Regions from separate parts of the Bacillus sp. AFS017336 genome, predicted to be linked through region 1. Evidence: riboswitches for the same ligand, from Rfam matches in the RefSeq annotation. Region 1 holds a riboswitch; each other region holds the start of a gene.
What was found. Region 1 has a riboswitch for cobalamin ahead of CN601_RS15295 (Ig-like domain-containing protein). Riboswitches for the same ligand answer to the same signal wherever they lie in the genome.

Region 1 (7,222 bases):
CATATGTAGTGTGAGTAGTTGATTGTCCTAAAATCGTAGCACGGCTATCTGCATGAACGGAATTAGCCGGAACAATAACTGAAAAAATAAAAAATCCTGATAATAACATCCCTGATATTTTTCTCATTTTTATACCATATCCTCTCTTCTTTTCTGAAAACCAAGACCGTAAAAATAATTGGGTTTATCATATCCTTCGACTTTAAAAAAACTGAAACGACCTCTATTAAACTAGTGATCGTTTCAATATTACATACAGCTAGAGTATTATCAGTATTATTTAACAGTTACTGAAGTTTTAGCACCCTTATTCCCTGCTCGATCTACTACATAGATAGTTAGTTTCGTTCTCTTTTTCTGTTTTGATATTTTAACAGAGTAAGTTCCACTCGATGATACTTTTGCGGAACCAATTCTTTGTGAGCCACGATAAATATAAACCGTACTATTTGACTCTGCTTTACCAGTAACTTTTGTTGAAGAGCTCTTTATACTTTTTACTGCTGGTTTAAGAGGTGCTTTGTTATCAATATAGAAGACGATGCTTCGTTTGTTCCCTTTTAAATCAGTTGCAATAATATTGTACTTACCAGATGCTGCAAAAACTTTTCCTGAATAATAAGTGTATGACTTACCATTGAATGTAAGTTTTACATTTAACAGCCCAACATTATCACTGATTTGAATTGTTTTTTTCGTTCTATAATAGGCATTATTCGAAATTCCTTTTATAGTTGGTAATGTTTTATCTGCTTTTATTACTGCTAGCCTAGACTCAGCTGAAGTAAGTCTAGTAATACTGCCTACTAGCGATTTTTGACTTGAATCTAAAGAATTATAAGCTGCTCGTGCTGACTTAATTGCCGATTCACTAGTTAATCTAACTTGTGATGTAGTTGGTAATGCAGCAATTTTATCTTTCGCAACTTTTGCGGCATTTTTTATATTCACAATTGTTTTTTCAGCTAATACAAGCTTATTTAGTACAGTAGACGTAACTAAGTTCTTTTGAGCAGTTGTTAAAGCGTTATAGTCTTTTCTAGCTGCAATTACTGCAGATTCATTAGCTAACTTGATTTGTGAAGGTAATCCATTGATTTTATTTTGAACCGCATCTGCTTTTACTTGATCTTTTAAGACAATTATTTTATTTTCTGCTGCTACTAATTTATTTAATACAGTTGTTGATACTTTCCCTTTTTGAACAAGAGTAAGCCCATTGTATGCCTCACGAGCTGATACTACTGCAGTTTCATCTGATAGCGTAATAGATGTCGGTAAAGCATTTATTTTGTTAACAACTGAGTCTATTAATGAAGCTTCGTCTTTTAAACTTTTAATTTCTGATTCTGCTGCAACTAATTTTTCTAATACAGTTTCCGTTACTTTTTCTTTTTGAGCTTGCGTCAACCCATCATATGCCTCACGAGCTGAAACTACCGTTGCTTCATCTGCTAAAGAAATAGTTGTCGGTAGGGCGTTTATTTTGACTATAACCGAGTCTATTAATGAAGCCTCGTCTTTTAAACTACTAATTTCTGCTTCCGCCGAAACTAATTTATTTAATACAGTTTCTGATACTTTTTCTTTTTGAGCTTGTGTTAAACCATCGTATGCTTCACGAGCTGACACTACTGCTGTTTCATCTGATAAAGTAATTGATGCTGGTAATTCATTAATTTTATTAATTACTGAAACAACTAGTACTGCTTCTTCTTTTAATCTAGTAATTTCTGATTCTGCTGCAACTAATTTATCTAATACCGCTGATGATAGTAATCCCTGTTGCGCTGCAGTTAAACCTTCATAAGCCGTTCTTGCTTTAGCAATCTCTGATTCATTTGAAATTGTAATTGTTGTAGGTAATGCATTTATTTGATTTGTAACTATGGTTACCGAAGCATCTGTCATGTTATAAAGACTATTTTTTCCTTTAAGAAATCTGTCATAAGATACAAGGGCATATGTCGCTTGATCTGTAGCCATTCCATCCACATTCCCCGTTAAAACATGCTTGAATCCTCCGCCATTAACATAAAATCTTAGTAATGCGGTCACTAAATTTCCATTTTCTTTTACAAATCGACTGTCTGTTGCTGGATTTACACCTACTGCTGTTAAAGCTACGATAACTTGTGAAATACTTTCGCTAGAAGTTGAACCAAATGCAGTAAATCCACCATCCGCTTTTTGAATAGTAGAGATCGCTTTTAATGCTCGATTAATTGCTGCATTTACCTCTGGCATAGATTGATATGGAGCTAATGCCTGTAATGCCATTGATGTAATGTCAGGATCTGGCGTTGTGCCAAATAAAGCAAACCCTCCTGCTTGATCAGTACCCTTCTTTACTTCTTTACTTAATATATAATTAACGTATTTTTCCCTTGTTGCTTGTTTAGTAGAATCTGCAATTGTTGGTATTTGATAATTATTTGAATCGAATGCTATTAAGGCGAATATCCCTCCGTTAATCCCTTGACTAACTGTTTTATCATAATCAGCAAGTGGAGTTAGTAAGTTATAACCACCTACATCAGTAGAATCTTTTCCTAATGCACTAAGAGCTAATATTAATCTCGCATATTCCGTATTCTTTGATGTAGATAAAACGCCGTTTGCTGACTTCACTGTATCGACAATACGATTGTAGTAATTAACAAAATATTGATCAGGTACATTATAGTTACCTCTTGCTAATGACAATACTGACCATTCACCTGAACCCGTACCAAAACTTGGATTAGGAACTTTAGTCAATATATAGCCTAGTGAATCATTTAATTGCGTGCTTATATCAACATTATTTAAAGCATCATTTAAAGTAGTCAGTGCAGTATTAACAGTAGATTGATCAACTGTTAAATTAATAAGTGCTGTATTTGCTTGATCATATGCAGTTCGAATAGATTCCTTCGCTAATAACGCATCTTTGTTAGGTGCTGAATTTACTTCAGCTACTTTTTTTAATAAAGAATCTTTATTTGCTGGTGTATAAAGTGCTTTATCCCCACCAAAACTTGAATTATCTTGTCCTAAATCTGAGCCGTATCCATAAAGTGTAAATTGCCATCTACAAACATCCCCATCTTTCGGGAATTTATCAGATGCCCCAACATTTGGAAACTCATTATTAACTGCATACATCCAACCGGACATATTATAGTAGTCAAATTCCCCTAAATAGCCCGTTTTTTGAGCGCCGTTAGCAATAATTTCTTCATTACTTAAATTCATTGCATCTTTTATGACTGTCGGAACATTTACAGAAATATTTCCATTTTCAAGTTTAACTTTTGACAAATAGAATCCTGAATTAACCGATCCGTAACTATCATAATTACTTGTCCCGCTTAAAAATCGGTCAAGAACTTTTGCATAACTTTCCCCTTCATAAAAAGGAACTTTAACTGGTTGACGAATTAACCCCGCACCTAAAGTATTTGCCTCAACTGACATCGTCACATAGCCAATTGGACTATCTGCGTGAACCGGTACAGATTTCGTTGGAATTGTAATTGAAAAAACTAATAAAACTGCTAATAATAATCCTAATATTCTTTTCATTTAAACGCGTCCTTTCTTTCATTTCTAAAAACCTATCTTTCTAATAAACTCAAATTCTTCCTCCCTTATTTTGCTTGATTTTCCGGTGTCTTTTAGTGACAAAAATTCTTCATTGCCAATAAAGAAAACCCGCCAATTATGGCGAGTCTTTAGGCGAAGATAGAGGCTTAAGTTGCACTTATACATAGAAATTAAAATTGGCAACCACGTCGACTTTTCCTCTCCGCTGCCAATTTATACATTCTTCATGTGCAAAAAAAGAGCCCTGCCTTATTTGGCAGGACTCATAGTTATCCAAAAATTAAACTGCTCCAACAGCATACTAAAAAATGCGCGTCACAGCGCTCTTATACGGCTTTCGCATAAGAACAGAATTTTTCTGATAACAAAACTTCCCTCACCGAAAGACTTGTAAAATGCAAATGGCAGGTCTCCTGACTTAAAGCTTCTAGCCTACTCCATTCATCTTCCCAGTTTCCCAGTGATTAACGTGCAATCGCACTCGAATGTTTCGTAGCTTCTTACAGTAGATGTGAGCTGTTTTGGTTTTTCACCAAATTCCCTATTAATGCAAACTGCAACCATATACTGTCTTCATTTTAACAAATGGTTTAATACTGTACAAATTAATTTTTAATTTTTCTAAATTGTTCCCTATTTTTTTCTGTTAAATTAAAATGTTGATTTTTGAATTAAAAAAAGAGGTTGTCCAATTAGACAACCTTAGGAACTCTTTTATTAATACCGATAACTTTGTGCAACGTTTTATTCTAATGATTATTAGAGGCTTCACTAAATTACTCATAAGATTAAATTTCAATCTAATTCCTTGATATATTCTTCTCTTTCTTTAAAAGCTTGTTTTACGATTTCTTTCGATACCCCATCTGGAATATGAAAGGAAATTAAATTCATATAGTCCTCCGGATATTTATTATCTAAAGAAAAAATTCTAACATTATAAACTTCAAGTTTGGCACTCGTTAAAAATTGGAGTAACTGATAGACCTGATCTACATCGTCTATATTACCTTTTAGTTGAATGTCAAAAATACTATATTCATCAGACTCGAAAGCTAAATCAAGATCCTGATTGAAAACTGGCATTTGATTTGTATTCAAATAGTCATAACCAAGACTCCTTAACCCACCTTCAAAATCCTTGAAAAGTGCCGATTCTTCAATATAGTAAGAGTATTGTGCAAAATTTGTTATATTCGGCGGTTCATAAGGTGTGGAGCTTTCACGTTCAAAATCAGACATCGAATAAATCGAATGTACATTGTCTATATCAAAAGTTATTCTTTTATTTATATCATTTGTATAGCTCATACTAATTTCTTTCACATCTAATGGCTTGTAAACATCGCTAAACTCTTGAAATTTTTTAAGCACTTCATAAATTGAATTCATTTTTTCAGTATCAAATAAATTTTTAACATTTGCACTCACAACATTTACTTTTAAATGTTGTATAACATTTCCAGTATCAGCGTAATCAAACGATTCCATATCATTTTCACTTTTAAATTCGATTGACTTTACTTTGGCTCGACTAAGAATTTCTGAATTCGATTTTTCAAAAGCCTTTTTCATTTCAAATGTTTTAGATTGGATGTCATAGTCATCTCCAATAATTTTTGTAAATAACATCCCCTTTATGTAGATGTTAAAAGTGAGCTTATTTCCCGTTCTCTTTCTAACTTTAAAATAGGTATCTCCCATGTTCCCTTCGTTTATGTTTGGTTTTTCCAAAACATCTACTTCGAAACCGTATTTGTCTTTAATATATTTTTGTGCTTTTACATCGATCGTTCCTGCCCCAACACATGCAGTCAATAAGAACATCGAAACGAAAATTAGCATTGTACAAATTGATAGTTTGATAGCTTTTATATTCAAAGAAAATTACCTGCTTTCTAGACACCAAAATCCATATTTTTCAATTAGAAAACTCTTAAAAATTCATTACTGACTAATTGATATTACCATATTTTGGAATTTATTTCGTTATATTTTGAAACTTCTTATCTTATTCAACTAATCTTCAATTTAGTTGCATAAGAAAATCTACAAACTGCTTAACTGAGCTAACAATAAAAAAGAACCCTAAATATTATGGGTTCATTTACTCTTCTATCTCCGCTGTTTCGATCCACTCACATAAAGAATAATAATGGCAAAAAGAAACATTCCACAAACAATAAATGGCATTAAGCCTGAATTATAAACCATATATATTCGAATATGACGAACCGCGTTCACAATAATAAAAATCACCATGCATATCCACAATATTGCAATGAGAGCCATATTTTTATTTCTTCGCATAAACATCAGCCCCTTCCAAAGAACAACTCCAAAAATACTGTTTATTTTATTATATAGTCGACATAGTGAATCAATGACCAATCGTTTATTTGTATGTGTAAAAGTTATTGACTCATTGGGGGTCTTGAGTTAAAAAAGTAGCGACTTGTTGATTATTTTTAACTCATAAGGAGGCTCATGAGTTAGAAAAGTAGCGACTTGTTGATTATTTTTAACTCATAAGAGGCTCATGAGTTAGAAAAGTAGCGATTTGTTGATTATTTTTAACTCATAAGCGGTTCATGAGTTACTAAATTAGCTAATTCATCATAATTTGTAACTCATAAAACCTCGCACTGTCTCCCTTACATTAAATAAGTGTTTCTAAATTATGAAATTTCATCTTCCTACCTATCTCTTTTTTGTATTCACAACAAAAATATATTAAGATATTTTTAAGTCTTTAATCTCTTCTATATTAAATAGTAAAAATCTTCAATTTAAGGAGTTTCCAAAATATGAGTATGCCATTTGAATTTAATTTTGTAATTGTAACGAATGAAAAAGCGATCAGAAAAGAAAATAATACATTCTCTTTAGAGCTTAATGGATACCACTTGTTTCCTATTGATACACCAATCAATGTAACTAGAAAGAATGATGAAAAGCCTTTTGGTATTGCTGTTATAAGGAAGATTGAATGGAAAAGTGAGAGTACATATATGGATTATGAATTAAAAGCAATTGATACGGTTAATTAAAAAATAAAACGGATAGCTAAAGACTGCTATCCGTTTTATTGGTATTTTTAGAACTCTTTCATTGTTTGATATGCCTGTTTCGCTAAAGCAATATGACCAAGTTCATTTGGATGTACTCCGTCAGTACCTTCGAAAAACTCAGTCTTCAATTGTTGATGCTGTTGAAATGGAATTCGAAAATCAATTAGATTAAAATGATTTATTTCAATCATTTGCTCAATTCGTTCGGCTAACTCTTTGGCTTTTAAAACAAATGTTTCAAAGCCAGCAATCGGTTCCCATACTTCTTTGTGATTGATATTTTCTAAATGAATTGGTGGATGGATTGCTATAATAGGTTGAATATTGTTGTGTATAGCTTGTTTGACCATTGAATAAATGTTTGACAGTATATAGTTTAAATCAACATTCCACCATAGATCATTTCCACCAGAGCAAATAATTACATGTGATGGATTGTTTAATACGACATCATGGTAGAATCGTGATAGCATTCCAGTGCTTGTATCACCTGAAATCCCTTTATTTATTATCTCGACTGATAATTCGTTTTGAAGTACAGCTGGCCATGCATTAACTTTTGC
Region 2 (7,222 bases), on a different contig from region 1:
TTTCTGACCAAGCAAATGAAATTGCACAGATCGTATCAAATGAATTGAATCGTGGGGTAACAATCTATCCAGCAAAAGGACATTTCTCAGGTTTAAGAAAAGAGTCATTATACATAATTGTGAGCAATAAGGAATTGTTTGAACTTAAAAAAATAATTCACGCAATCGACCCAAAAGCTTTTGTCGTTATTCATGATGTAAATGATGTGTTAAAGGCAAGCTAAAACGAGCTAGTTAAACAAAAAAAACAAATCACTTTAGTCATTTACCTAAAGTGATTTGTTTTTTTTTACTTACACCTCTTGTTTCCCATTTATTCCTGATTCTAAAATTTGATTTATGTTTTCTAATTCTTTTTGTAACATTACGATTTTTGTAATTTGAGCTTTCTTTTCTTCATCGGTTTCGATTTCTTCCGCACTCAATGCAGCAATTTCTAGTTGTAACCTAATTCGTTCATTTAATAAAGATTGTTGATCGTTTGTAATGCTTTGTCTACCGTTCCATTCAGCAAAAGAACCTTTGAATTCATAAAGATTACCATTTTCGATATGAATTACACGATTTGAAACTTTTTTTAGTAAATAAGGATCATGAGAAACAACTACAACGGCTCCAGGATACGCAGCTAATGCTTCTTCAATTCGTTCTCTCGTGTGAATGTCTAAATAGTTTGTTGGCTCGTCAAGAACAAGTAGATTTGAGTCTGAAAAATATAGTTTTACGAAAGCAACTCTACACTTTTCCCCCATACTTAATTGAGCAATATTTTTATAAACATCCTCTCTTCTAAAAAGGAAGCAACCCAGTATTGTCCTCGCCTCTGTTTCAGTCATATTTGGAAGAGATAAAATTTCATTTAAAATCGTAGAATCTTCATTTAACGCTTCAAGCTCTTGCATAAAATAACCTATTTTTAATTGTGGGTTATGTCGTACGGACCCATTACTTGGAATCAATAATCCCGTTAATAATTTTAAAAATGTAGATTTTCCAGAACCATTTTTACCTATTACAGCTAATCGATCTTCTCGACCTAACAGAAAGTCAACTTGGCTAAATAATGATTTTTCAGCGTATGAGAAATCTACTTTTTCAAAGGTAATCATTTGCTTTGCAGTGAACGTTTCATTTTCAAAGCTAGCTGCAATTGTCTTAACTTCTTTCGGTTTCTCTACTTTTCTTTTCTCTAATCGTTCTAAATCCTTTTCCTTAGATTTAAATCTTAATGCGTTTTTTGCAGCTTGTTTCTTGGCAAAAGGATCACGTTCACTCGCTGCATTATGCGAGCTTGTAAACCATTGTTTATATTGATTGATCGTTTCGATTAACTTTTTCTTTTCCGCTTCTTGTTTTTCATATTGAGCTTGCTGGGTTTTTCGCTCATGTTCTTTTTGAATTTTATACGCTGAATAGCCACCATTATACTTAAATGTGCCAGCATGCGTTAATTCAACTGTAACGAGCGCAACATCATCAATGAATTGTCGTTCATGTGATATAAAAAGCACACTACCTTTAAAGTTTTTTAACCACTCAGTTAACCATTGAATCGACTCCGTATCTAAATGATTTGTTGGTTCATCTAAAATTAATAGCTTAGGTTGTTTCATCATCACTTTCGCTAATTTAACTTTTGTTTTTTGTCCACCACTTAAATGACTGAACGGGATATTCCATAACTCTTTCGGTAATTGAAATTTCTTTAATACTTGATCTATTTTATTTTCAAAGTCATATCCATCTAATTCTAAATACTTACTTAAATATTCATTATATTTATCAATGTTTTTTTCATTAGATAGGTCAAGCGATAACTTTTCTAAATTCTTCTTTATTAAATAACGTTCTTGATCAAATGATTCGATTACTTCCCTTGCTGTAAGTAATTCCTGGTCTTCTTCATCTGTTAGAAGCCAACCTATATCATCTTTTGAATATTGAATTTGCAAAAACCCTTTATTAAGCGGAATATTTCCTAAAATTGCATTTATAAATGTTGATTTCCCAACTCCATTTTCACCAATTAAAGCAACTCGTTCGCCTTCTTTTAGTTCTAGATTTCCATTTTTAAAAATTGTCATTCCGTTTAACTCTATTTCAATGTTCGATGCTTTTATAATAAACATATATTTCACTCCATCCGATTTAAAAATATCCCTCTGTTTTAGCCCAGAGAAAATAAAAACACACAAGCAGTATCTGCCTGTGTGTAAATTGGATGTAATTTAATAAGCCTAGTACATACGAAAAAGTATATACAAAGTTTAGTTATTATTAAATAAACCATTTTTTTAATTGAATGGATTTACTTAATATTCATTATGGGCTCAAAAAATAGACATACTTATCCAATTTCTCTGTTATCAGGCAGAGTACTTTTTTGCTATTAATTCTTTAGCTTTAAAAGTTATCGGATATTGTACATAGTGTCTAAATTTGATGCCTCCTTAAAAATATTAATTTAATATTAGCTTACTTTTAGTATGATTTCAATCATTACTTTTATTCTTTCCAAATTAATGCCAATTCCTTACTTAGTTTTTTTCTTAATTGGCGACTTTCTAAACGCTTAAATGCTAATTGCTGTAATTTAATTTCTTCTTCAGTTTCTGGTATTGCCTCTACTACTTTATGAGGTTTTCCATCTTTTAGTGCAACAAAAGTTACAAAACATGTTGCCGCCACTCTTTTTTCACCTGAAAGAAGGTCTTCTGCAGTAGCTCGTACAAATACTTCCATTGAGCTTGAGCCTGTTAAGATGACAAATGATTCATAATAAATGCAATCACTTTCGCGAACTGGACATAGAAACTCGACTGAATCCATCGATGCGGTTACACATTCCATTCTCGAATGCTTTGTTGCTGAAATAGAAGCAATTAAGTCCATTGCTGCAAGCATCTTTCCACCGAATAATGTACCATGGTTATTTAAATCAGTTGGAAATATTCTACTACTATCAAATACTCTGGATTCTTTAACGTATCTACTGTTCATCGGTTTCTCCCTACTTTTAATTAATTGAATTATGTATTTCTCTAATTTTTTTGATTTTACCAAAGTTAAAATTCATCTTTTTTTGTCTCATGGCGAGTCTTTATTTCAAATTCAGGCTTTACCCAATTTCATCAATTCTTTCAACTTTGCTGTCTTACATGTTTAATTTCCATCGTTTTTTGCATGTAAAATTGGAAGTTTCATAAATTCCCCTAAAAAAATAAAAAGCATTTTCATCTCAAAAAAGATAAAAATGCCTTAAGATCGTTGGAAAACATAAAATAATGACAATACTTTAAATTAAGCTTTCTTTCAAAAGGCACCTCCCTATCTCTCGTAGGTCAAACAGCGTCGTTAGAATAGGCAGGTCTCCTGACTTTAGAATTTTCATCTATTACAGTGGCGGGACCGCGTTGGAATTTCACCAATCTTCCCTTTTAAGTAAATGAATTAATAAGAATTTCATTTACACCTATTCCCTACTATTTAGTTTTCATTATTTTGTCATAAAATACAAAAATAGTCAAAATATTTATTTCTTTTCCAAAAATAATAATATTCATTCATTATATCTTAATAACTTTTCTATTAAATAAAAGTAACTCACCATAGATTTGCATGTGGTTTTTCATACTAAAAAATATACTTAAAATGTTCAAAAATTGGTTTAAATACCACACTTTCCCTTACTTCTATTTATGGTATAGTAGGTTAAATTAGAAATTTTTAACAAATATAAAATCTGCAACTAAAAAATAATTACTATCGCAATCGAATGTTTGATGAAAGATTAGGAAATAAAGGGAAGGAATACAAACAAAAATTAAACAACTAACCAAACTAATTACGGATCTTTCCAACCCTTAAATTCGACCTACATATGAGGTGATTAAATTCATGTTAATTTATCGTCGTTTTTTTAAAAACTTATTTTTAATACTACTTGTATGTTTATTCGTTTCTGCATGTTCAAATCCTGACTCAAAAAAAGAAATAAGTAGTATGTCATCAAAATCGTTAAAACAAGATCAGAGGGGCTTTGTAAATAACACTGATGCTTCGGTCAAAGATCAAAAAAAGCAACCTTTCGAACAACTTGAAGCTAGTAATCGCAAATTAGTAAAAACAGCTGAATTACAGCTCGAAACAAAGAAATTTGATAAAACCATTTCAGCTCTTGAAAAATCAGTTAGTAGTTCGAGCGGCTATATCGAATCGAATCATATTAGCGGAACATCCATATTGGAAAAGTACTCTAGTAACAACTCTGAGCAATCACCATCAAGAACTGCAAATTATACAGTAAGGGTTCCATCAACAAATTTAAATGAATTTCTAAATAATTTAAATAAGATTGGAAACGTAATTTCAAAAACTGTTTCAACTGATGATATATCCAATCAATACTTTGACACAGAAACGCGTATGAAATCATTAAAAATTCAAGAAGACCGTTTATTGAATTTATTAAAAAAAGCTGGCTCTTTAAAAGACATTTTAGAAATTGAAAAGCAATTAACTGATGTTAGATACGAAATTGAAAGTTTAACAACAACTTTAAAAAGTTATGATTCAGCTGTAAACTACAGTACAATCAATCTTTTTATTAATGAAGTTTCATCGATTACTGATACAACTCCTCCAAAAACGATTGGAGACCGGATTGGTGTAACATTTAAACAAAATGTTGATGCAATCGTAAGTGGATTTAAAAATACGACAGTTTTCTTGATTGGTAATTCTCTTATGATTATTATTTGGTTTGCGATCATTGCAGTTGGTTATTTTATAACGCGGAAAGCCATAAAAAAATATCAATTATAAAACATACCTAAATAGTTTTAAGATAGCATTCTTAAGAATAGAATTTAGTTAGATAGAATAAACCTTTTACCATTTCTCAATATAAGTATCTATTTTACTAATCAGTTTAATAAGTTAGTTTAAAAAACAACTTATAGAAGGAGAACTATTATATGAGTCATCTCTTATTAAGTAGACTAGGTAATTGGAAAATACAAATTCATTGCCACGCTGGTATTCGAACTGTAGGAAATGAGAGAGAAGTTCTTTTACTTGATGAAGAACATGAAAAAATTGCACACTTTTCAATTGATTCAAAAGGAGCCTTTTTAATCCTTCAAATCCCTTGGGGTGGCTATGTGAAAATTAAAGAGGGCTATCAAACAATTGTTGTACATATTCCTTATGAAGAAGTTGCGGAAGAATAATTGTCTTTATTATTGATTTAATAACTTGAAAAAAGAGTGTGCCATTTTGATATTGGCACACTCTTTTATTATTTACGTAATGTTAAAAACTCTAATTGTCTTAAACGCACTGTGAAGAATGTAATCGGATCAAAGTAAATACTTGGATTTGATTTCATGTCATCTAAAGTACGGTTATAGTTAGAAATTGCTAATCTTATTTCATCAACTAGCTCATGAATTTGCTCAAATGGAGCATTTAAGAACATAGCTAAATCTCTTGGTAAAGTCTTTTCAAACATTTCAAATTGTAGGAAAAACTTAGTTGATAGGTCAGATGTAACATCATCGTAGTTTACATTATCAACATATTTTTGGTATTGAGCAACAAGCTTCGATTTATTTTGAGGTAATAAACCTAATAAGATTCCTGAGCTCTTTAAAATAAATTGAGATGGTGATGAGTTTAATAATATATTCATCTCATCTAATTGAGTCATACTAGTCATTCGATCTGCATCACGGCGCCAGTCATCTAATACTTTAAAGTCACACTCAAGGCTTAAATATTCATTTCCAATATACTCATTTAAAGAATTACTCATTTCTGCTAAATAGCTTTGAGTACCTTCTAGTAATACACCAGATTCTTTAATCCAATTTTGAAGTGCTTCATTTAATTTTGGTAAAGTAGTCGCTCTGACATACTCACCAATTCGTTGATTCATCTCTTCATTTACAGTTTCAAGAATAGTACTGAAATCACTATCTTCTTTAATTAAATCTTTACATTCCTTTAAAAGGCCAGGAACACTTAATTTTAAGTCATATTTTAATTCGTCTTTTAGCTCACGATATGAGTTTTTAATTGTATTTAAATGTTCCATTTCTTTATCTTTTAAAGAATGTAATAAACCGTTTAACTTTTCATCAAGAACTTCATTCCATTCAACAGTTGCACGTAACTCGTCTTCTTTTTCAACTCGTTTTTCAAGTAGGAAATTGATTAGTTTTCGAATTGCTAATAATAATTTCTCAGTTTGCTTTGAATTAGCCTCAGTTGATAGCACATTCTTCTCAATAAATAGTTCTAAGTCTTTAAACTGATCTTGATTATTATAAATAGATGAGTATGGTAATACTTTAGCACCTGGGAAGTCTACCGTAATTTTTGATTGTATTTCATTACGAACTCGTTCAATCTCTTCTTTACTATAAATCGAATCCATTTTATTTAAAATAAAGTGAATCGGCAGAGTTGGTAGTTCTTTTTGAATAGTAATTAGTAATTTACGTTCATTCTCTGTATAAGGTGCAGTAGCATTTAGTACAAATACAAGTCGATCTGCTAATTTAACAGATTGTAATAATGCTTTTGTATTAATTGTGTCTCCATCAATTCCTGGAGTGTCAATTATTGAAAGGTTATGTTTTTCTAAAAATGAATTTGGCAATTTATAGTAAACTAGTTCATCACCTTTTAACAGATTATTTTCAACTGTTGTTAAATCATAAAAATCAGAGTATTCAGCAAGCTGCGTATTTCCTTCGTTCGAGAATACAATTATTTCTGACTCATTATTTTGCTCAAATAATACAGGCATTGTCGTAGAAGATCCCATCATCTTCTCACCTAAAAGTGAGTTAACAAATGAAGATTTTCCGTTTCCAGCTGTTCCTGCTACTAGCATAGTTGTATTTTCAAATTGAGTTAATTTGTTTGTCCACCATTCAAAGCTGTCGCCAACTTCAATTTCATTAATAACAGACCATTGTAGAATGTTTTCAAATAACTCTTTTCCAATTTCAAAGCAATCAGGTGTTTGCATAAGTTGTTCAAATGCTTTCTCTGCATCAACAACTATTTGCTGATCGATACGACCCGGGAATATACGATCCCATGCTAAAGTTGCAGTTGTTGCTAAAACCGCACCTTTCAAATCAGTAATGCGCAACCAATTTGTTAAGAAACTTGGCATCATCTCTTCAAGCTGTGCTACAAAATATTCACC
Region 3 (7,222 bases), on a different contig from region 1:
TCTGATGGAAATGGAAGAACAGCCAGATTATTAATGAATTTTATTTTAATGCAACACGGTTACCCGCCAGCAATTATAAAAGCTGATCCAGTTAAACGAATTCAATACTACGAAGCTTTAGAATTGGCTAGTATGAAAGGTGAAACTAATAAATTTGTGAGACTTGTTATGGAATGTGTAGAAGATAATTTAAATGAATATTTACGTATGTTTTAGAGCACCTGAATACTTAGGTGCTCTTTATTCTTTTTATGCCAATTTTTCTGGTAATCCTGAAAAAGCAGCTGAAGCGATTATTAATATTGTTGAATCGAAAACGCCACTACTTAGACTTTTGTTAGAAATAATGGCTTATCAAGTGGCTAATCATAAATATCAAAATCTACTTCAAAACTTTGAAGAAGCGAAAGAAACAACTTTATCGGCAGATTTTGAATAAAGATTTTTACCCTGACAGCATTCCTATGAATATTTACAAACACTTACAATAGTAGAAAACCACTGAAAACAAGTCAGTGGTTTTCTTATTTCTAAATTTTCTGATAGACATTATTGAACCAGCTACTAATTACTCTTTCACAAACAACTTTTCTCTCGCTTGCTCAGCTGCTTCAACCATCACCTTTAATGCTGAAACCGTTTCATCAATACCTCGCGTTTTCAAACCGCAATCAGGATTAATCCAGAACAGCTTCGGATTGATTACTTGAAGGGCACGATCAATATTTCTTGTGAGCTCTTCAACCTTTGGGACACGCGGACTATGAATATCATATACACCAAGGCCAATACCTTTATCGTATGTATTTTCTTCAAAAGCAAAAATTAACTCGCCGTGGCTTCTAGAGGTTTCAATCGAAATAACGTCAGCATCAAGTGCATTAATTGCATCGATTATATCTTCGAAGTTTGAGTAGCACATATGAGTATGAATTTGTGTATCGTTTTGTACAGAAGCTGTTGCGATTTTAAATGCATAAACAGCAACGTTCAGATAGCTTTCCCAGTTTTCGCGTTTTAATGGTAGCCCTTCACGAATTGCTGGTTCATCGACTTGAATCATACGAATTCCGTTTTTCTCGAGCGTTTCAACTTCTGTTCTAAGTGCAAGTGCAATTTGATTTGCAACATCGTAACGTGAAATATCATCTCGTACAAATGACCAGTTTAAAATTGTTATTGGACCTGTTAACATGCCTTTAACAGGCTTGGTTGTTAATGATTGGGCATACACGGATTCTTTAACGGTCATTGGATCTAAATAAGACACATCCCCATAAATAAGTGGCGGTTTTACGCAACGAGAGCCATATGATTGAACCCAACCAAATTTTGTGAATTGGAATCCAGCTAATTTTTCACCAAAATATTCAACCATATCAGTTCGTTCAAATTCACCATGTACAAACACATCTAAGCCAAGTTCTTCTTGAATCGCAATCCATCTTTTGATTTCAGCATTAATATACTCTTCATATTGTGCATTCGTTAATTCACCTTTACGCCATTTTGAACGCTGACCTCTTACTTCTTGTGTTTGAGGGAAGCTACCAATTGTTGTAGTTGGTAGAAGCGGTAATTGGAAAGACTTTTCTTGAATGGCTTGACGAACTTTATAGGATTCTTCACGATCCACACTATACGTATGCAAGTTTTGAATGGCCTTCTGAACTTGTTTATTGTTTCGAACGGATGATTCATTTAATGCTTGAATTGCATTTATGCTTGCTTCAATTTTTGCTTGAATCGACGCTTTACCATCTTGTAAACCTTTTGCTAATACAAAAATTTCATTTAATTTTTCATCAGCAAAAGATAGCGCATCCTTTAGCACATCATCAATTGTACTTTCATTTTTCGCTGTTACAGGAGAATGTAATAAGCTTGATGAAGGTTGTACAATAAGCTGGTCTTTTGAAACAAACTCAGTAATTTCTTCAAGAAGGGCATATTTATGATCAAGATTTGCACGCCATATGTTACGTCCGTCAATCACTCCAGCAGCAAGTACTTTATCTTTTGGGAAACCATATTTTTTAATTGCAGCAAGGTTTCGCCCATTATCATAAATAAAATCAAGACCAATTCCTTGAACAGGGAGTGAAACTACTTCTTCATAGAAATCAACGCTCTCAAAATAAGTTTGAAGTATCACATTCACATTAGGTGCTGCTTTATGCAATGCTTCATATATATCGTTAAATAATGCCACTTCTTCTTTTGAAATAGATGTAGATAAGATTGGTTCATCTATTTGAACCCACTCCACACCTTCTGTTTGTAATTCTCGTAATAGATCGACATAAAGTGGTACAAATTGATTTACAATCGTTTTAAACTCAGTTTCTTTATATCCTTTAGACAGTTTTACAAATGTTACTGGCCCCAAGATAACTGGTTTCCCTTCAATACCAAGCTTTTGTTTAGCCTCTTTATAAAATTGTAGTGGACGGTTATCGACAAGAGTAGGTGTTACTTCTCCCAATTCTGGAACAATATAGTGATAGTTTGTGTTAAACCATTTTGTCATTTCAGATGCAACAGCATTTTTTGAACCGCGTGCTATTTCAAAATAAGTTTCAAGTGATACTTTTCCTCCAGCATATTCAAAGCGCTTAGGTACGAGACCGAACATAACAGCTGTGTCGAGAACATGGTCATACAAGCTAAAATCACCTACTGGAATTAAGTCAATACCTTGATTTTTTTGCTTTTGAAGATGCTGCAAACGAATCGCTTCAATTTGCTTTAAAAAATCTTCTTTTTCTAGTTTACCTGCCCAAAATTGTTCAAGTGCTTTTTTCCATTCACGCTTTTCACCAATTCTTGGATAACCTAAATTTGAACTTTTTACACTGTTTCCCATTCTAATACACTCCTTATATGATTGCTTTTGTATTTTTTCCCAACAAAAAAGTCTCCCTTTTCAAATAGAAAAGAGAGACTCATACGCATAACTAACTAGAGTTGAGACATTGCTGATCCCAAATCACGTATTCCTCACTCCCCCCTATACATCCGTAGGTACAAGCGCATACAATAGGCAGGTCTCCTGACTTAGGATCAAACGCTTCTTATCCCTTCCCATTTCAGTATGAAACAGTGGTAGATTGATAAGTCGCTCCCCAATACAGTGGCGGGACCGTGTCGGATTCTAACCGACTTCCCTTTTAAGCTGTGGAAATAATTCTTAACAGCACCTTATGCATTTTTATGAAATTTTTATTAAGAAATATTAAAGATGAAATCTAACAATCCTTCAAAACGACAAAAGCCCTCTCTGCTTTTAAAAGAGAGAGGGCTACAAAATTTATGGAATCCTCTCTTATTTTCCAAAGCAATTTGCTTTGCAGGAATTAGCACCTTTTCAACAAAAAACGTTGAATGGTTGCCGGGCATCATCGGGCCAGTCCCTCCGCCACTCTCAATAAGAGTTTAATAATTTATAATGTTTTGAATTAATTGTCATGATAGCATGATAAACAAAGTCTGTCAAAATAAAATAAAAAATGTTCGCTACAGAAAGGTTTAAAAAAGAGGGAATGTATATTTTGTATAGATAGATAATACATTAGAAGCAATCCAGAACACGGTTAGATTCAGTGGTCTAAGTAATTTTATTTTGATCTAGTTCTTAACTAAAAATTTTTTTGATCAACTTTACAATCCGACTACTCGGTGATACAATGTACCTGTACTTAGCAATACTGAATACCAGTAATACTAAATAGTTAAATTTTTTTTAAAAAAGGGTTCACATTTCTTCTACTTAGTAATACTATATACTATTACTAAGTAATACGGAGTATCAGTCGCACCAGATAGCTGAAAAAGAGTTCAAATAAAATGAACAGTGAAATCAATGATCTATAGGCTATTTAGTTTTTCTATTGTCCGGTACTAAGTATTACTGAATATTTGTATCACTAATTAGTAAAAAGGTGGTTTTCTCCGCAGTTAATTGCCGTTTAAATTAATAGACCTAAAACTTATTTAACGAAAGTAAAAAGGAGGTGTACGCTATGGAAAATTTAACAGAAATGCTCAAAGGTTCATTGGAAGGTTGTGTACTTGAAATCATCAGTCGCGGTGATACTTACGGCTACGAAATTACTCGTCTTCTTAATGACTTAGGATTCACTGAAGTTGTCGAAGGTACAGTCTACACCATTTTAATCCGACTGGAAAAGAAAGAGCTGGTAAATATCGAGAAAAAACGATCTGAAATGGGACCGCCTCGTAAGTTTTATTCATTAAACGAAGCAGGGCGTGAGGAATTACAACAATTTTGGAAAAGATGGAATTTTGTTTCATCAAAAATCAATATCCTAAAGGGGGAGCGATAGTATGAAAAAATTTATTGAGTTAATCATTGGCGATATAGAAAGCAAAAAAGAATATAAAGCATTTATGAAAAAGGTAAATTCTCTACCAAAAGATTACGCATTTGTGTTCAAAAAGATTCAAAAGTACATGTGGAATTTCGGTTATGGTTTTGGTGAAGAAATCATCAATCTATATGAACTATTTGAGGCTAGTTCAGCAGAAGGAAAGCATGTGTTGGATGTAACTGGTGAAGACGTAGCGGCATTTGCCGACGAATTGATGGCTCTCTCTAAACTAGGTGGAGAATCGGCAGGTTTTTTCGGAGGTAAAGTAGAGTTGGAAAAAGATATTGAGAGTAGAGTCGAACAGCAAGTAAAGATATGGACGAATAAAAAATAAAAGTAGGGGGCTAAAAACCATGGTGAATTTCTTCAAAAAGATACTCGATGATAAAAAAGAATACAAAGAAATGATGGCACGAGTAGATGCATTGCCAGCCGATTACCAAGAAGCCTATAAAAAAATCTGCAACTATATGTGGAGTTTTGCTTCTGGAAGCGGGATGGATATGTTGAGAATCCAGTATGATCTCATTGATTTATTTGAAGCAGGTGCATCAGATGGTAAGGACGTATTAGAAGTAACAGGTGAAGACGTTACAGCATTTGCTAATGAACTTACCGATCAAGCGAAAAGATGGGATGATAAATTACGTAATAATTTGAACAAAAGCATTCTAGATCGATTGGGTAAGAAAAAATAAAATCATCAGTTAATATTTAACAAATAAGTACAGCATAAGTCATATTTGTATGTCTGTTTAGATAAATCCAGCTGCAGGCGCAACTTACGCTTAGAGCGCGCGCCTTCAGCTTTATATATGGGAGGGAAATGATTATGAGTAATACTGCAATCTCAGTGAAGGGATTAAAAAAATCCTATAAAAATATAGAGGTGCTAAAAGGCGTAGATTTTGAGGTGAAAAGAGGCAGTGTTTTCGCTTTACTGGGCTCCAATGGTGCTGGGAAAACGACTATTATTAAAATCTTGAGCACATTAATACAAGCGGATATGGGGGAAATTGAAGTTTGTAGTTCGAATATTCAAACAAATCCAGGGCAAGTACGTGAGAAAATTAGTCTAACCGGACAAAACGTTGCAGTAGATGATATTTTGACAGGGCGTGAAAATCTCGACCTAGTAGCAAAACTCCGCCACTTGCCTGATCGAAAAAAAGCTGTGGAGGAAAGTCTACGCCGTTTTGATTTAATTGAAGCTGGTGATCGAGCTCTTGCTACTTATTCTGGCGGTATGAAAAGACGATTGGATTTAGCAATGACAGTACTTGGGTCACCGGAACTTGTTTTTCTTGATGAGCCTTCAGTTGGACTTGACCCGGAAGCACGATTAGCTTTGTGGGAAGTGATTCGTGATATGGCAAAAGCGGGTATTACTGTATTTCTTACTACACAATATTTAGAAGAAGCCGAACAACTAGCTGACCGAATTGCCATTTTACATGAGGGCAAAATTCTTGTAGAAGGTACGCTGGATGAATTAAAAGCAATTCTTCCGCCTAAAAAAGTAGAATACGTGGAAAAACAGCCAACACTTGAGGAAATTTTCCTAGTTGTTACTGGAAAGAGAGGGGAATAGCAATGAATGGAAATCATTTTTTCAGCGATACGTTTACAATGTGCAGTCGAGTGATGAAACATTCACTTCGAAGTATTGATACAATTATTACAACGATCCTCATGCCGATTATGCTTATGCTCGCTTTTGTCTATATTTTCGGTAGTGCCATGACAATGAATAAAGTAGATTACGTGAATTTTATCGTTCCAGGTGTGTTGCTTATGTGTATTGGAATGGGGATTTCCTATACAGCAGTTCGAGTGAACACTGACATGACAAAAGGAATATTTGATCGATTTCATTCCATGCCAATCGCTAAATCATCGATATTGGGAGGGCATGTTATCTCAACTTTAATATTAAATTTATTATCAGTTACAGCAGTGATTCTCATTTCTTTTATCATGGGATTCCGTCCTCACGCTGATTTTGTGGAATGGTTATTAGCAATTGGTATGATTCTTCTTACCGTATTTTCTTTTACTTGGATTGCAGTGGCATGCGGACTAATGTCAAAATCGTATGAAGGTGCGAGCGTATTCTCTTATTTACTTATGGGCTTAATGTTCGTAAGTTCTGCCTTCGTTCCAACAAATAATATGGGTAGCAAACTAAGAGCTTTTGCCGAAAACCAACCAATGACACCAATTGCTGAAAGCGTGCGTTCACTTTTAGCTGGGCAACCGGACTATGGTAATATTTTAACTGCTGTATTATGGTTAGTCGGAATTGGAATTTTGTTTTATATGATTTCAATGAAGGTATATAAAAAAAGAATGAAATAAATTATCGAAGTACGGGCTGGAGAATCTTTCAGTTTGTGCTTTTTTTATTTTGACAAAATGTTATTTACGAATTAAATCATTTTTTTGTTATGGAGAATAGTGCATTTTTCATAAAAAAAGAAAAATATGTAGAGACGTTGGAATAAGTCCACGAACTGATAATATTAAATAGAAAAAGATTACTACTATGAACTATTCAAAGTGGTAATCTTTTTAGTTAGAACAACTTAGATAAAAACGCTTAACTCCTGAAACCTTTGATTATCAGAACTAGATTTACAAGTAACTTCAGTATTACTTCTTATTCTTATAAAAACAAATCAATAAAAATATATTAATAAAAATAATAAAAACCAAATAAAATAGATTTTGTACTAAATATTTAATGTTATAAAAAGCTTGTCCCATATCTTCTTTATCTAATGGATATGCCGACTCTAATATACTAGGGATTTTTAAACTTCCGATAAGTA

Region 2: it holds a riboswitch for cobalamin, as region 1 does, so the genes downstream of both, CN601_RS19480 (acyl-CoA thioesterase) here and CN601_RS15295 (Ig-like domain-containing protein) in region 1, are expected to answer to the same signal.
Region 3: it holds a riboswitch for cobalamin, as region 1 does, so the genes downstream of both, metE (5-methyltetrahydropteroyltriglutamate--homocysteine S-methyltransferase) here and CN601_RS15295 (Ig-like domain-containing protein) in region 1, are expected to answer to the same signal.

What each region holds. Positions count from the first base shown of each region.
Region 1 covers NZ_NUCO01000024.1:203,492-210,713, forward strand. The annotation lists gene CN601_RS15290 (Ig-like domain-containing protein) at 1-127, opposite strand, end outside; gene CN601_RS15295 (Ig-like domain-containing protein) at 277-3,567, opposite strand; cobalamin riboswitch at 3,975-4,168, opposite strand; gene CN601_RS15300 (hypothetical protein) at 4,384-5,469, opposite strand; gene CN601_RS15305 (hypothetical protein) at 5,704-5,898, opposite strand; gene CN601_RS15310 (DUF2584 family protein) at 6,396-6,638, shown strand; gene CN601_RS15315 (GDSL-type esterase/lipase family protein) at 6,686-7,222, opposite strand, start outside.
Region 2 covers NZ_NUCO01000034.1:50,150-57,371, reverse strand. The annotation lists gene CN601_RS19490 (YitT family protein) at 1-224, shown strand, start outside; gene abc-f (ribosomal protection-like ABC-F family protein) at 294-2,129, opposite strand; gene CN601_RS19480 (acyl-CoA thioesterase) at 2,506-3,000, opposite strand; cobalamin riboswitch at 3,346-3,491, opposite strand; gene CN601_RS19475 (DUF4349 domain-containing protein) at 3,898-4,824, shown strand; gene CN601_RS19470 (hypothetical protein) at 4,977-5,231, shown strand; gene CN601_RS19465 (dynamin family protein) at 5,300-7,222, opposite strand, start outside.
Region 3 covers NZ_NUCO01000010.1:111,496-118,717, reverse strand. The annotation lists gene CN601_RS04870 (Fic family protein) at 1-216, shown strand, start outside; gene CN601_RS04865 (Rossmann-fold NAD(P)-binding domain-containing protein) at 194-439, shown strand; gene metE (5-methyltetrahydropteroyltriglutamate--homocysteine S-methyltransferase) at 569-2,866, opposite strand; cobalamin riboswitch at 3,026-3,219, opposite strand; SAM riboswitch class I at 3,323-3,434, opposite strand; gene CN601_RS04855 (PadR family transcriptional regulator) at 4,023-4,346, shown strand; gene CN601_RS04850 (DUF1048 domain-containing protein) at 4,348-4,725, shown strand; gene CN601_RS04845 (DUF1048 domain-containing protein) at 4,745-5,089, shown strand; gene CN601_RS04840 (ABC transporter ATP-binding protein) at 5,224-5,982, shown strand; gene CN601_RS04835 (ABC transporter permease) at 5,985-6,749, shown strand.